Regions from separate parts of the Pseudomonas sp. 43A genome, predicted to be linked through region 1. Evidence: predicted binding sites of a transcription regulator. Region 1 holds the regulator's gene; each other region holds the start of a gene.
What was found. The regulator FliA, encoded in region 1, starts transcription of late flagellar genes. The targets are predictions, from matches to a motif close to CTAAAGTTTNNNNNNNNNNNGCCGNTAA.

Region 1 (3,111 bases):
CAGGATGTCGTTGAGATTGCTCGACACCGCACGGTTGTCCGTGCTGCTGCGTGACAGAAAACCGTCAACCCGGCGCGCCAGTTCACGGAACTCTTCAGCCCCGACCTCGCGACGCATGAAGCGACCCCAATCGGCGCTCAACGTCTGGGCTTCGTCAGCCAGACTGTTGACCACCGGCGTGGCGCTTTCCACCAGATCCATGGTGCGGTTGGCCGCGGCTTCTGTCAGCTTGACCACATAGCCCAGGCGTTCGGTGGCGTCGGTGATTTGCGACACTTCCTCGGCCTGCGGCATGTTCGGGTCGATCTGGAAGTTGACGATCGCACTGTGCAATTCACGTGTGAGCTTGCCCACTTCCTGGTACAGGCCACGGTCACGGGTCTGATTGAGCTCATGGATCAGTTGCACAGCGTCGCCGAACCTGCCTTTTTCAAGGCTTTCGACCAGTTCGACCGCGTGTTTTTTCAGGGTCGACTCGAAATCGCCCTGTGAAGATTCGTTATGCTCCATAGCTCCCCCGCGCGTTCATCAGCCGATGCGTTCGAAAATCTTCTCGATTTTGTCTTTCAACGCCTGAGCCGTGAAAGGTTTGACTACGTAGCCGTTTACACCGGCCTGAGCGGCTTCAATGATCTGCTCGCGCTTGGCTTCTGCAGTCACCATCAGCACGGGCAGGTGCTTGAGTTTTTCATCGGCACGCACGTGGCGCAGCAGGTCGATACCGGTCATGCCCGGCATGTTCCAGTCCGTTACCAGAAAGTCGATGCTTCCGCTGTTGAGCACTGGAATGGCAGTCACGCCATCGTCAGCCTCGACGGTGTTGGTGAACCCAAGATCACGCAGCAGGTTCTTGATGATCCGCCGCATCGTTGAGAAGTCATCAACGATGAGGATTTTCATGTCTTTGTTCAATTCGACCTCCAAGCAGTCTTAAACGCGCCCAGCACCTGGACGCGCCACTTCAATCAATCGGCGCAGCACTCGAAGACTGTCTGGAGCACAACAGAGCAAGACCGGTGCCGTTCATCACCGCACCAGCCTCGTTCGCAGTGTCCCCACACTGCCTTCAGCGCGCTCGCCACTCCCCCAAACGCCCCCGCAAACGGGCCGCGCACTGGCTGTGTAACTGGCTGACCCGCGATTCACTGACGCCAAGGACTTCACCGATCTCCTTGAGGTTCAGCTCTTCGTCGTAGTACAGCGCCAACACCAGTCGCTCACGCTCCGGCAAATTGGCAATCGCGTCCGCCAACGCGGCCTGGAAACGTTCATCTTCCAGATCGCGTGACGGCTCAAGATGAGCACTCGCGCCATCCTCGTGCAGCCCTTCGTGTTCGCCGTCCTGCAACAGGTCGTCGAAACTGAACAGGCGGCTGCCCAAGGTGTCATTCAAAATCCCGTAGTAATCGTCGAGACTCAATTGGAGTTCGGCTGCAACCTCGTGATCTTTAGCGTCACGGCCGGTTTTAGCTTCAATTGAGCGAATTGCGTCGCTGACCATACGGGTATTGCGGTGAACCGAGCGTGGCGCCCAGTCCCCTTTGCGCACTTCGTCGAGCATCGCGCCGCGGATTCGTATGCCCGCGTATGTTTCGAAACTGGCGCCTTTGCTGGCGTCATATTTGGTCGAGACTTCGAGCAGGCCGATCATCCCGGCCTGGATCAGGTCTTCGACCTGCACACTGGCCGGCAAGCGCGCCAGCAAGTGATAGGCAATGCGTTTGACCAGCGGCGCGTAACGCTCGATCAGCTCGTACTGAGCGTCGCGTGCCGACTTCTTGTAGTAGTTCATACCGCTAGCGGTCATAGCACGGGCCCTGCCGTTTGCTGCACGAGGCGCTCGACGAAAAACTCAAGGTGGCCACGCGGGTTGGCGGGCAGCGGCCAGGTGTCGACCTTCTGCGCGATCGCCTTGAACGCCAGTGCGCACTTGGAACGCGGAAAGGCTTCGTACACCGCGCGCTGCTTCTGCACCGCTTTACGCACGCTTTCGTCGTAAGGCACGGCGCCGACGTATTGTAGAGCGACGTCAAGGAAGCGATCCGTGACCTTGGTCAACTTGGCGAACAGGTTGCGCCCTTCTTGCGGGCTCTGCGCCATGTTGGCCAGAACGCGGAAACGGTTCATGCCGTAATCGCGGTTGAGCAGTTTGATCAGCGCGTAGGCGTCAGTGATCGAGGTTGGCTCGTCGCAGACCACCAGCAACACTTCCTGGGCTGCACGTACAAAACTGACTACCGAGTCACCAATACCCGCAGCGGTGTCGATCACCAACACGTCGAGATTGTCGCCGATGTCGCTGAACGCCTGAATCAGGCCGGCATGTTGCGCCGGGCTCAGGTGAACCATGCTCTGTGTGCCGGACGCGGCCGGGACGATACGAATGCCGCCGGGGCCTTGCAACAGCACGTCGCGCAATTCGCAACGGCCTTCGATCACGTCGGCCAGTGTGCGTTTAGGGGTCAGACCCAACAAAACGTCGACGTTCGCCAGTCCCAGATCGGCGTCCAGCAGCATGACCCGACGGCCAAGCTCTGCCAGCGCCAGAGACAAGTTCACTGACACGTTAGTCTTGCCGACGCCACCTTTGCCGCCGGTCACCGCGATCACCTGTACGGGATGCATGCTGCCCATGTTATTTCTTTACCTTGTCTTGCATAGACGGAGGCCACATTACTGGCTGCGCGTTCACAACCGGAACAATGCATGGCAGACCATCGATGTAGGTACAAAAACTGTTCATGAATACCTCAGCCTACCTGCTTGGTCGGGCTGTGATAGATATCAGCGAACATGTCAGCCATGGCTTCTTCGCTGGGTTCTTCCTGCATTTGCACGCTGACGGCGCGGCTGACCAGTTGATGACGGCGCGGCAGATGCAGATCATCCGGAATCCGTGGGCCATCGGTCAGGTACGCGACCGGCAATTCATGACTGATCGCCAGGCTCAACACTTCGCCAAGGCTGGCCGTTTCATCCAGTTTAGTCAGGATGCAGCCGGCAAGCCCGCAACGCTTGTAACTGTGATAAGCGGCGGTTAGAACCTGTTTCTGGCTGGTGGTTGCCAAGACCAGATAATTTTTTGAACGAATGCCACGTCCGGCCAGACTT
Region 2 (3,111 bases), 1.6 Mb from region 1:
CACACCGAGGGCGGCGGCAAACAGTTCAAGCCCGGACATGGAGGTTCCTTGGGGGAGAGAAAGAAGGGGCGGATTGTACTGCATTGGGCCAAACCCCTCACCCTCTCCCGGTGGGAGAGGGGGCTGACCGAGTTGGATGTTCGAGATACGCCGACCTGATCTTTCTGCGTTGAATCCATAATCGACTCGATTTTTCAGGTCGACGTATAGCTTGAGACACCTCGGTCAGCCCCCTCTCCTCGGGGAGAGGGCTGGGGTGAGGGGTGGGCTCACCACAGTTACACGGGTCAGACGCGGAACTGGCGCAGGAGGCCGTTGAGTTGCTCGCTCAATTGACCAAGGCGCAGACTGGCCGCGCTCGACTGTTCGGCCGCGATCGCCGTACTGTGCGAGAGGCCGGCCGCTTGGGTGACGTTCTGATTGATGTCCTCGACCACATGCGCCTGCTGCAAGGTGGCGCTGGCAATCGACGCATTCAGACCATTGAGATTGCGCAACGCTTGGCCAATAGCATTCAGACTGGCGCCGGCCAGTCCCGCCTGTTCGATGGTCAATTGCGACGCTTTGCTGCTGTCGCCGATTACCTTCACGGCGGCTTCGGAATGGTTCTGCAAGCGTTCGATCATCGACTGGATTTCCGCAGTCGATTTCTGGGTGCGCTGCGCCAACAAGCGCACTTCGTCCGCCACCACGGCAAAGCCGCGACCTTGCTCACCGGCCCGCGCCGCTTCGATCGCTGCGTTGAGGGCGAGCAGGTTGGTCTGCTCGGCAATCGAGCGGATCACTTCCAGCACACTGCCGATCTGCGTGCTTTCGGCCGCCAGGGTGCGAATCACTTCAACCGCTTGATCAATGGTCCCGGACAGCTTGTCGATCTGTTGCAAGCTGCCATCGATATTGATCTGGCCCTGTTGCGCCTGCGCTTCGGCGTCACGCATTTCGGCGGCGGCATGCTCGGCGTTCTTCGCCACGTCCTGCACGCCATAGGTCACTTCGTTGATCGCCGTGGCCACCAGTTCCATCTGCTGCGATTGCTGCTGGCTACGTTGCTGCGCCTGCGAAGCATCGTTGCCCAGTTCGCTGGACGACTGGCCAAGGGCACTGGCCGACACCTGCAAGTCTCCGATCACCCGGCGCAGTTTGGCGGTAAATGCATTGAAGTGATGCGCCAGTTCAGTCACTTCATCCTTGCCGTGGGTATCGAGGCTACGAGTCAGGTCGCTTTCGCCGCTGGCGATGTTGGCCATGGCGTTCACGGTTTCCTGCAATGGGCGGACGATGCTGCGCGCGATGAGGATCACCAACAGCGCCATGATCACGGCGATCACCAGGCCGATGACCGTAGCCTTGATCACTTGGCCCTGGAATTCCGCCTGCACATCGTCGACGTAAACCCCGGAGCCGAGCACCCAGCCCCACGGTTCGAACAGTTTGACGTAAGAAGTCTTGGCCACCGGCTCACTGGCACCGGGTTTCGGCCAACGGTAGTCGACCATGCCGGCGCCTTTGGCCTTGGCGATGGCGACCATTTCGTTGAACACCGCAAAGCCGTCCGGATCGCGTATCGCCGACAGGTTCTGGCCTTCGAGTTTCGGGTTGGTCGGGTGCATGACCATCACGGGCGTGAGGTCGTTGATCCAGAAGTAGTCGCTCTGGTCGTAGCGCAAGCCGCGAATTGCCGTCAGCGCCTGTTTCTGCGCGGCGTCTTTGCTCAGGGTTCCGGCGGTTTCGAGGTCGTGGTAATAGGTCAGCAGGCCGCTGGCCGTCTGCACCACGTGCTGGGTTTTCTGGGCCTTGGCGTGATACAGGTCATCGTGGATCTGCTTGAGCATCAACACGCCCAAGGTCAGCAACATGACCACCGCCACAATCAAGATGAGCCACAAGCGTCGGCTGATCGACACACTGCGCAAGCTGTTCATAACGCTGTCACTCCGGATTCTTTTTCTTGTAATAAACGACCGCCAGCATCCAACCACGATTTCGTGAGCGGGCATACGCGACCCAAGTCGTATAACGCGGCAGCGCTATTAAGGCTTGTCTGTTAGGATTTCGGCCTCGCGCGTGAAAACCTGAATCCAAATTGATATTTCACGGAATTTTGACCGTTTCGTGTGGATCCTGTGCGCGCGGAATCGGTACAGCCATAACCAGCTACGCTGATCGCAGTGAACGCTAGAAAAATACTATCGGGGCATGCCGGCGCGCATCGCTCTTTGGGGGATTGATGGATCTTTGGACGGCCTTGCAGGCACTGATACTAGGAGTTGTAGAGGGGCTGACGGAGTTTTTGCCCATTTCCAGTACCGGACACCAGATCATTGTTGCCGACTTGCTGAATTTCGGCGGCGAAAGGGCCATGGCGTTCAATATCATCATCCAGCTCGGCGCGATCCTCGCGGTGGTCTGGGAGTTTCGGCGCAAGATTCTCGACGTGGTCATCGGTTTGCCGACCCAGCCGAGTGCCCGGCGTTTTACCGCCAACCTGCTGATCGCTTTTTTACCGGCGGTGGTGTTGGGGGTGATCTTTGCCGACCTGATTCACCAGTACCTGTTCAACCCGATTACCGTCGCGACCGCGCTGGTGGTAGGCGGCATCATCATGTTGTGGGCGGAAAAGCGTCAGCATGAAGTGCACGCAGAAACGGTTGACGAGATCACTTGGAAAGACGCCCTTAAGGTCGGCTTCGCGCAGTGTCTGGCGATGATTCCCGGCACCTCGCGTTCCGGCTCAACGATCATTGGCGGCTTGCTGTTCGGCCTGTCGCGCAAGACCGCCACCGAGTTTTCGTTCTTTCTCGCGATGCCGACCATGGTCGGTGCGGCGGTCTACTCGGGCTACAAGTATCGCCACCTGTTTGTGCCGGCGGACTTTCCGGTGTTTGCCATCGGTTTCGTCACCGCGTTCATCTTCGCCATGATCGCCGTGCGCGGCTTGCTCAAGTTCATCGCCAGCCACAGCTACGCGGCGTTCGCCTGGTATCGGATCGTGTTTGGTCTGGTCATTCTGGCGACTTGGCAGTTTGGCTGGATCGATTGGGCGGCAGCCAAGCCATGAGTGATTCCCGTGCACGCCGGCCGGAAGGACGACCTTCGCGCGGCAACAACATC
Region 3 (3,111 bases), 2.2 Mb from region 1:
TGGTTGTTTGCCGGTGGCGATCGCCAAGTGCGCGATGTGCTGGTCAATGGCCAGTGGGTTGTGCGTGATGGCCGGCATGCAGGGGAAGAGGACAGTGCTCGCGCCTTTACCCAAGTCCTGCGCGACCTCCTCGGCTGACGCATAACCACATGTAGGAGTGAGCCTGCTCGCGATAGCAGTGTGTCAGTCACTTATTTGTGCTCTGACACAACGCTATCGCGAGCAGGCTCACTCCTACAGGGGGTTGGCGGTGTTCTTTAGTTCGAGGTCTTGGCCATCTGCCGATCCGACGCCCGCCAGATCAAACGTGTGGTGTCATAGCCCTGCTGACGCGCCTTGCTCAGCAGCTCTTCGCGCACCACCCCGTTGACGGTCGGTGTGCGTGAAAGCAACCACATGTACTTGCGACTCGGGTCGCCGACGATGGCGGTCTTGTAGTCATCGCTGACGTACAACACCCAGTATTCGCCTTTCGCCACACCCGGAATCAGGCGTGAAAACCAGGTATCGAATTCGACCCAAAGCTTGTCGGTCTTGCCAGGCACCTGTGGATAAGCCGTGCCCTTGGCCTCTTCCCACTGCCATTGCGGAGTCAGGCAGCGATTGAGCACCGCGACATTGCCGTCAGGCTTGAGGGTGTAATGGGCTTCGGATTGCGCGCAATTGCGCTGGAAGTACATCGGCAAGCGCGCCAGCTCGTACCAGGTACCTTGATAGCGCTTGAGATTGACGCTGTTGACGGTTTTCGGCGCCAACGGGTCTACGCCGGAAGTGGCGCAGCCGGCCAGTACCAGGCCGGCAAAAAGGATCAGCAATAACCGCTTCATTTTTCTTCTCCGTGGGCGCGAAGCCCCGGTTTACTTCAGGCCTTGGCCGGAAAACATCAGCACTTTGTCACCGGCGTACTGCACGCTGATAAAGCTGTTCTTGTCGCCCCAGGTGCAACTGGACATACCGAGCGCGCCCGAGCAATCAGTCGGTTTGCCCAGCAGGGTCTCGACTTCGGCCTTGGCCATGCCGGCCGAGAGCTTCGAATAGTTTTCCTGATTGACCTTGCTGCATGCGGCCAGCAGCACGCAAAACGTCAGAAGGGCGATAGATCGCAGCGACATGGTGTAACTCCTGGAACGAGGGGGGGATGGCATGGTGCCAACCAGAAGCTTAGAAGAGAAAACCCTCATCTGGTTCCGTGGGGGAATGGCTATTTATTAGCCCGCCCGTCTGGCATTTGCCGATAAATCAGACACTTTGTAGGGCTATTGAGCATTTCGTCGCATTTCGCCAAAGACGCCTAATCTTTGGCGCATCGCGGTCGAAATAAGAGCAGCGCAAAGCCCCCGAGTGTGGCAAATTGCCGCCCTTTCTTGACCAGCCCCTTCGCGGTAGTTCATTCGATGACCAGAAACATGAAATTCAGCCACAAGATTTTGTTGGCTGCCGCCCTTGTGGTGGCCGTTGCGTTCGCCTGTTTCATTTTCTTCAACGACTATCGACAGCGCGAAGCCCTGAGCACGAGCACCGAAGCCTCGATGCAGGAACTGGGCAGTCTGACCACCAGCAACATCCAGACCTGGCTGGAAAGCCGCATTCAATTGCTGCAATCGCTGTCGCAGCAAGTCGCGGTCGACGGCAACGCTCCGGCCAGTCTGAAACGCATCATCGACCTGCCCGCCTACACCGGCAATTTCCAGCTCAGCTATTTCGGCGGCGCTGACGGCGTGATGTTCTCGGTGCCGGCCGGCAACCGCGCCCCGGATTACGATCCGCGCGCCCGTGGTTGGTACAAAGCGGCGAACAGCGCGCAGCAGACCATCGTCACCGAACCGTACATCGCCGCGTCGTCGGGCAAACTGGTGATCACCGTTGCCACACCAGTACAGCGCCAAGGGCAGATGCTCGGCGTCGCCGGTGCCGACATCGACCTGACCAGCGTCAGCGCGATCATCAATTCGCTGAACTTCGGCGGCCACGGCCACGCGTTCATCGTCAGCAGCGAGGGCAAGATCCTGATTCACCCGGACAGCAAACTGGTGCTCAAGACCCTCGCCGAGGCCTATCCGAACGGCGCACCTAAAGTCAGCCCGGGCCTGAAAGAAGTCGAGTTCAACGGCAAGACCCAACTGATCTCCTTCACCCACATCAACGGCGTGCCGTCGGCTGACTGGTACGTGGCACTGGTGCTCGATAAAGACACCGCGTTCTCGATGCTCAGCGAGTTCCGCACCTCGGCGCTGATCGCCATGGTCATTGCCGTGGTGATCATCATCGCCCTGCTCGGCATGCTCATCCGCGTGCTGATGCAGCCGCTGCTGACCATGGGCCGCGCGATGCACGACATCGCCGAAGGTGAAGGCGACCTGACCAAACGTCTGGTGATCCACGGCAACGACGAGTTCGGCGCACTGGGCACCTCGTTCAACCGTTTCGTCGAGCGTATCCACACCTCGATCCGCGAAGTGTCCTCGGCCACCGGCCAGGTCAACGAAGTCGCCCTGCGCGTGGTCGCGGCATCGAACTCGTCGATGTACAACTCCGATCAGCAAGCCTCGCGTACCAACAGCGTGGCCGCGGCGATCAACCAACTCGGCGCCGCCGCACAGGAAATCGCCCAGAACGCCGCCCTCGCCTCGCAGCATTCCAGCGATGCGCGCAGCCTTGCGGTCGACGGTCAGCAGGTGGTGGATAAAACCATCCAGGCCATGCAGCAGCTGTCGGCGAAGATCAGCGATTCCTGCGGCAACATCGAAACCCTGAACAGCAACACGGTGAACATCGGCCAGATTCTCGAAGTGATCACCAGCATTTCCCAGCAAACCAACCTGCTCGCGCTCAACGCCGCAATCGAAGCGGCGCGCGCCGGTGAAGCCGGTCGTGGTTTCGCGGTGGTCGCGGACGAAGTGCGCAACTTGGCGCACCGCACTCAGGATTCGGCGCAGCAAGTGCAGAAGATGATCGAAGAGCTGCAAGTCGGCGCACGCCAGGCGGTCAACATCATGACCGAGAGCCAGCGTGAGAGCGAAAGCAGCGTCGGCATCGCCAACCAGGCCGGCGAACGGTTGGGCAGCGTGACTCAGCGCATTGGCGAGATCGACGGGATGAACCAGTCGGTAG
Region 4 (3,111 bases), 3.3 Mb from region 1:
CGGTCTGATTGATCGAAACAGAAGTGATGCTGACCATGGAAAGGCTCCAATGCCGGTTATAGATAACCGGTCATCGACCACGCCCGTACCGATTTGAGATCGACTGTGTACCGACTCGGTATCCGAACCGGTACACGTCCGATAGCGTCAGGCGCTCAAGCGAGCGGTGACTTCATTGAGTTGCCCGGACAGGCTATGCAGATTCTGGCTGGCGCTTTCGGTGCGCTGCACGTTGTCGAGGTTGGTGCTGGCAATCGACGTAATCTCGGTGAGGTTGCGCGAGATGTCCTCGGCCACCGAGGTCTGCTCTTCGGCAGCAGTAGCGATCTGACGGTTCATGTCGCGGATCGCTTCCACGGCGTGGGTGATGCGCTCCAGCATCGCGCCGGCCTGAGTCACCTGCTCAACGCTTTCTTCGCTGCGCGTCTGGCCGCTGTCGATGGCATGCGCCGCATCCACCGCACCGGTCTGCACGCTCTGAATGATCTGGTTGATCTCGATGATTGACTCAGCCGTACGTTGCGCGAGGTTGCGCACTTCATCGGCGACCACGGCAAAACCACGCCCGGCTTCACCGGCGCGCGCCGCTTCGATCGCAGCGTTGAGCGCCAGCAGGTTGGTCTGTTCGGCGATGCCGCGAATCACCTCCAGCACTTTGCCGATACGACCGCTGTCGGCTTCCAGACGACGGATCACCGTGGCGGTGTTGGCGATTTCGCCGCGCATCTGGGTGATCGAGTGGATGGTGCTCTGCATGACCTTTTCACCCTGTTGGGCGGACTGGTCGGCATCGTCGGCCGCACGTGCGGCGTCTGCGGCGTGACGCGCCACTTCCTGCGCGGTGGCGGACATTTCGTTCATCGCCGTGGCCACCTGATCGGTGCGGTTGAACTGCTCGTTGGTGCCGCCGGCCATGGTCGTGGCGATGGCGTTCAACTCGCCGCTGGCGCTGTCCAGATCCGACGCACTGCGTTGCAAACGGGTGAAGGTGTCGGCGAGGAAATCGCGCAGGGTGTTGGCCGCAGCGGCGAGATTGCCCAGTTCATCCTGACGGTCGCTGACCACACGCTCGGCGAGTTTGCCGCGACTCAACTGAGTGACGTAATCGATCAGTTTGCGGATCGGCTCGACCAGGTTGCGGTTGACCAGCCACAGGCTGAGCAGGCCGATCAACAGACCCGACACGAGCATCACCAGCAGCCCCAGCCACACGGTGCGATCGGCCTCGGCACTGATCAGCGCCGACTGCGCGGTGCCTTGCTTGCGCAACTCGGCGACCAGTTCGCTCATCTGATCACTGGCGGCACGGTCAACGCCTTTGACCGCCGCGTCACCTGCCGTCGGATCACCACCGGCAGCCACGTAGGCATCGCGGCCCTTCTGGTAGGCAGAACCGAGCTGACGATGCTCATCGCGCAGGCGTTCGATACGGTTTTTCAGGCTCGGCTCGAGGCCTTTCTGGCCAGCCAGTTCGCCGAGAATATTCTGCACATCGCGCTGACGATCTTCGAACTGGCCCCAGTACTTGGCCAGATCCGCCGGTTGCTTGCCGCGCAGCAGGACGTTTTTCCATTCCTGCACCTGCACCTTGAATTGCAGGTTGGCTTCATCGATCAGTTGTGAAGTGTGCAAGGGACCGGCGATCAACTGGCTGTAGCTTTGCACGCCGTTGGACAGGAAATGAAAACAGGCCAGCGCGATCAACAGCACCGCCAGCAGGCTGCCGCTCAGCAGGGCGAGAATTTGCGCTCTCAGGGATTTTTGCAGCATCGAAAGATACTCAGAACAAGGATGAGGCACGCCCGGTAAGGCGTGAAATTGTGCCGGACATCCATGTCGGCGAGCCTTGGCTCATGGCCAAGCGCGCGCAACGTAACCTAAGCGTGATCGGCGTACCAGAGCGCTTCTTGAAGAAATTCCGACCGTCGGTAAGTTGCTGATTTGACGTCACTTTGCTGTCACATAAACGTCATGTGACATTGCGATGATGCGGCTCAGTGAACCTGCCATTTGCGCGACCGACACACCCTCCTCGCAGCGAGCCTTCATGAACCACAGCCTCGATATCAGCCATCGCGATCCCGATCTGTTTGGCCTGCTCTACGGCTATCGCTTCCTCCCCGGCGAACGCGGTCGCGAAGTTGACTCGGCGACGGCATTGCGCTGTTTGCAGGACGACAGCGACAGTGGCGAATTCCTTTGGCTGCACCTCAATCTGGCGCATGCGGCGTGCGAGCGCTGGATGAAAAGTCATCTGCAATTGCCCGAAGAGTTTTTCGAGGCGCTGCACGAAGGCTCACGGTCGACGCGCATCGAGCATGTCGACTCGGCGTTGCTGGCGGTGGTCAACGACGTGGTGTTCAACCTCAGCAGCATGGTCTCCTCGGACGTGTCGACGCTGTGGGTCTGCGTGCGCAGCAAACTGATCGTCAGCGCGCGCCTGCAACCGCTGCACTCGGTGGATAAATTGCGCTCGTCAGTGAAGGCCGGCGAACGCTTTCGTTCGCCCTCGGAATTGCTCGTGCATCTGCTCCGTGATCAGGGCGAGGTGCTGACGCAGATCGTGCGCAAGACCAGCATGAGCGTTGATCAGGTCGAGGACGAATTGCTTTCCTCACGGCTGTCGACCAACCGTGCCGAACTCGGTGCCAACCGGCGGGTGCTGGTGCGTCTGCAACGGCTGTTGGCGCTGGAACCGGGTTCGTTGTTGCGTCTGCTCAACCGGCCGCCGCCGTGGTTGCAGAAGGAGGACGTCAAGGAGCTGCGCAAGTCCACCGAGGAGTTTGCGCTGATCATCAACGACCTCACTGCGCTGGGTGAGCGGATCAAACTGCTCCAGGAAGAGATCGCCGCCAACCTCAACGAACAGAGCAACCGCACGCTGTTCACCCTGACCGTGGTCACGGTGCTGGCGCTGCCAATCAACATCATTGCCGGTTTCTTCGGGATGAATGTGGGTGGCGTGCCGTTGTCGCAGGATCCGGAGGGGTTCTGGATATTGGTTGCGCTGGTGGCGACGTTTACCGTGATTGCCGGGCGTTGGGCGTTTCGTAAGCGCGGGGATTATTGACCACGAAATGCACTACCACCGCAGATCCCCTGTGGGAGCGA

Region 2: a site for FliA is predicted at 2,050-2,077, ahead of HUW52_RS16400 (methyl-accepting chemotaxis protein). Genes of this name have one in related genera too.
Region 3: a site for FliA is predicted at 1,292-1,319, ahead of HUW52_RS02960 (methyl-accepting chemotaxis protein). Genes of this name have one in related genera too.
Region 4: a site for FliA is predicted at 1,885-1,912, ahead of HUW52_RS08750 (methyl-accepting chemotaxis protein). Genes of this name have one in related genera too.

The regions. Positions count from the first base shown of each region.
Region 1 covers NZ_CP054880.1:5,287,481-5,290,591, forward strand. The annotation lists gene HUW52_RS23100 (protein phosphatase CheZ) at 1-510, opposite strand, end outside; gene HUW52_RS23105 (chemotaxis response regulator CheY) at 529-900, opposite strand; gene fliA (RNA polymerase sigma factor FliA) at 1,067-1,807, opposite strand; gene fleN (flagellar synthesis regulator FleN) at 1,804-2,634, opposite strand; gene flhF (flagellar biosynthesis protein FlhF) at 2,751-3,111, opposite strand, start outside.
Region 2 covers NZ_CP054880.1:3,735,962-3,739,072, forward strand. The annotation lists gene pnuC (nicotinamide riboside transporter PnuC) at 1-39, opposite strand, end outside; gene HUW52_RS16400 (methyl-accepting chemotaxis protein) at 288-1,922, opposite strand; gene HUW52_RS16405 (undecaprenyl-diphosphate phosphatase) at 2,228-3,058, shown strand; gene HUW52_RS16410 (DUF1294 domain-containing protein) at 3,055-3,111, shown strand, end outside.
Region 3 covers NZ_CP054880.1:678,741-681,851, reverse strand. The annotation lists gene HUW52_RS02975 (formimidoylglutamate deiminase) at 1-138, shown strand, start outside; gene HUW52_RS02970 (lipocalin family protein) at 258-827, opposite strand; gene HUW52_RS02965 (hypothetical protein) at 858-1,112, opposite strand; gene HUW52_RS02960 (methyl-accepting chemotaxis protein) at 1,395-3,111, shown strand, end outside.
Region 4 covers NZ_CP054880.1:1,983,524-1,986,634, reverse strand. The annotation lists gene HUW52_RS08755 (hypothetical protein) at 1-37, opposite strand, end outside; gene HUW52_RS08750 (methyl-accepting chemotaxis protein) at 148-1,770, opposite strand; gene HUW52_RS08745 (transporter) at 2,048-3,070, shown strand.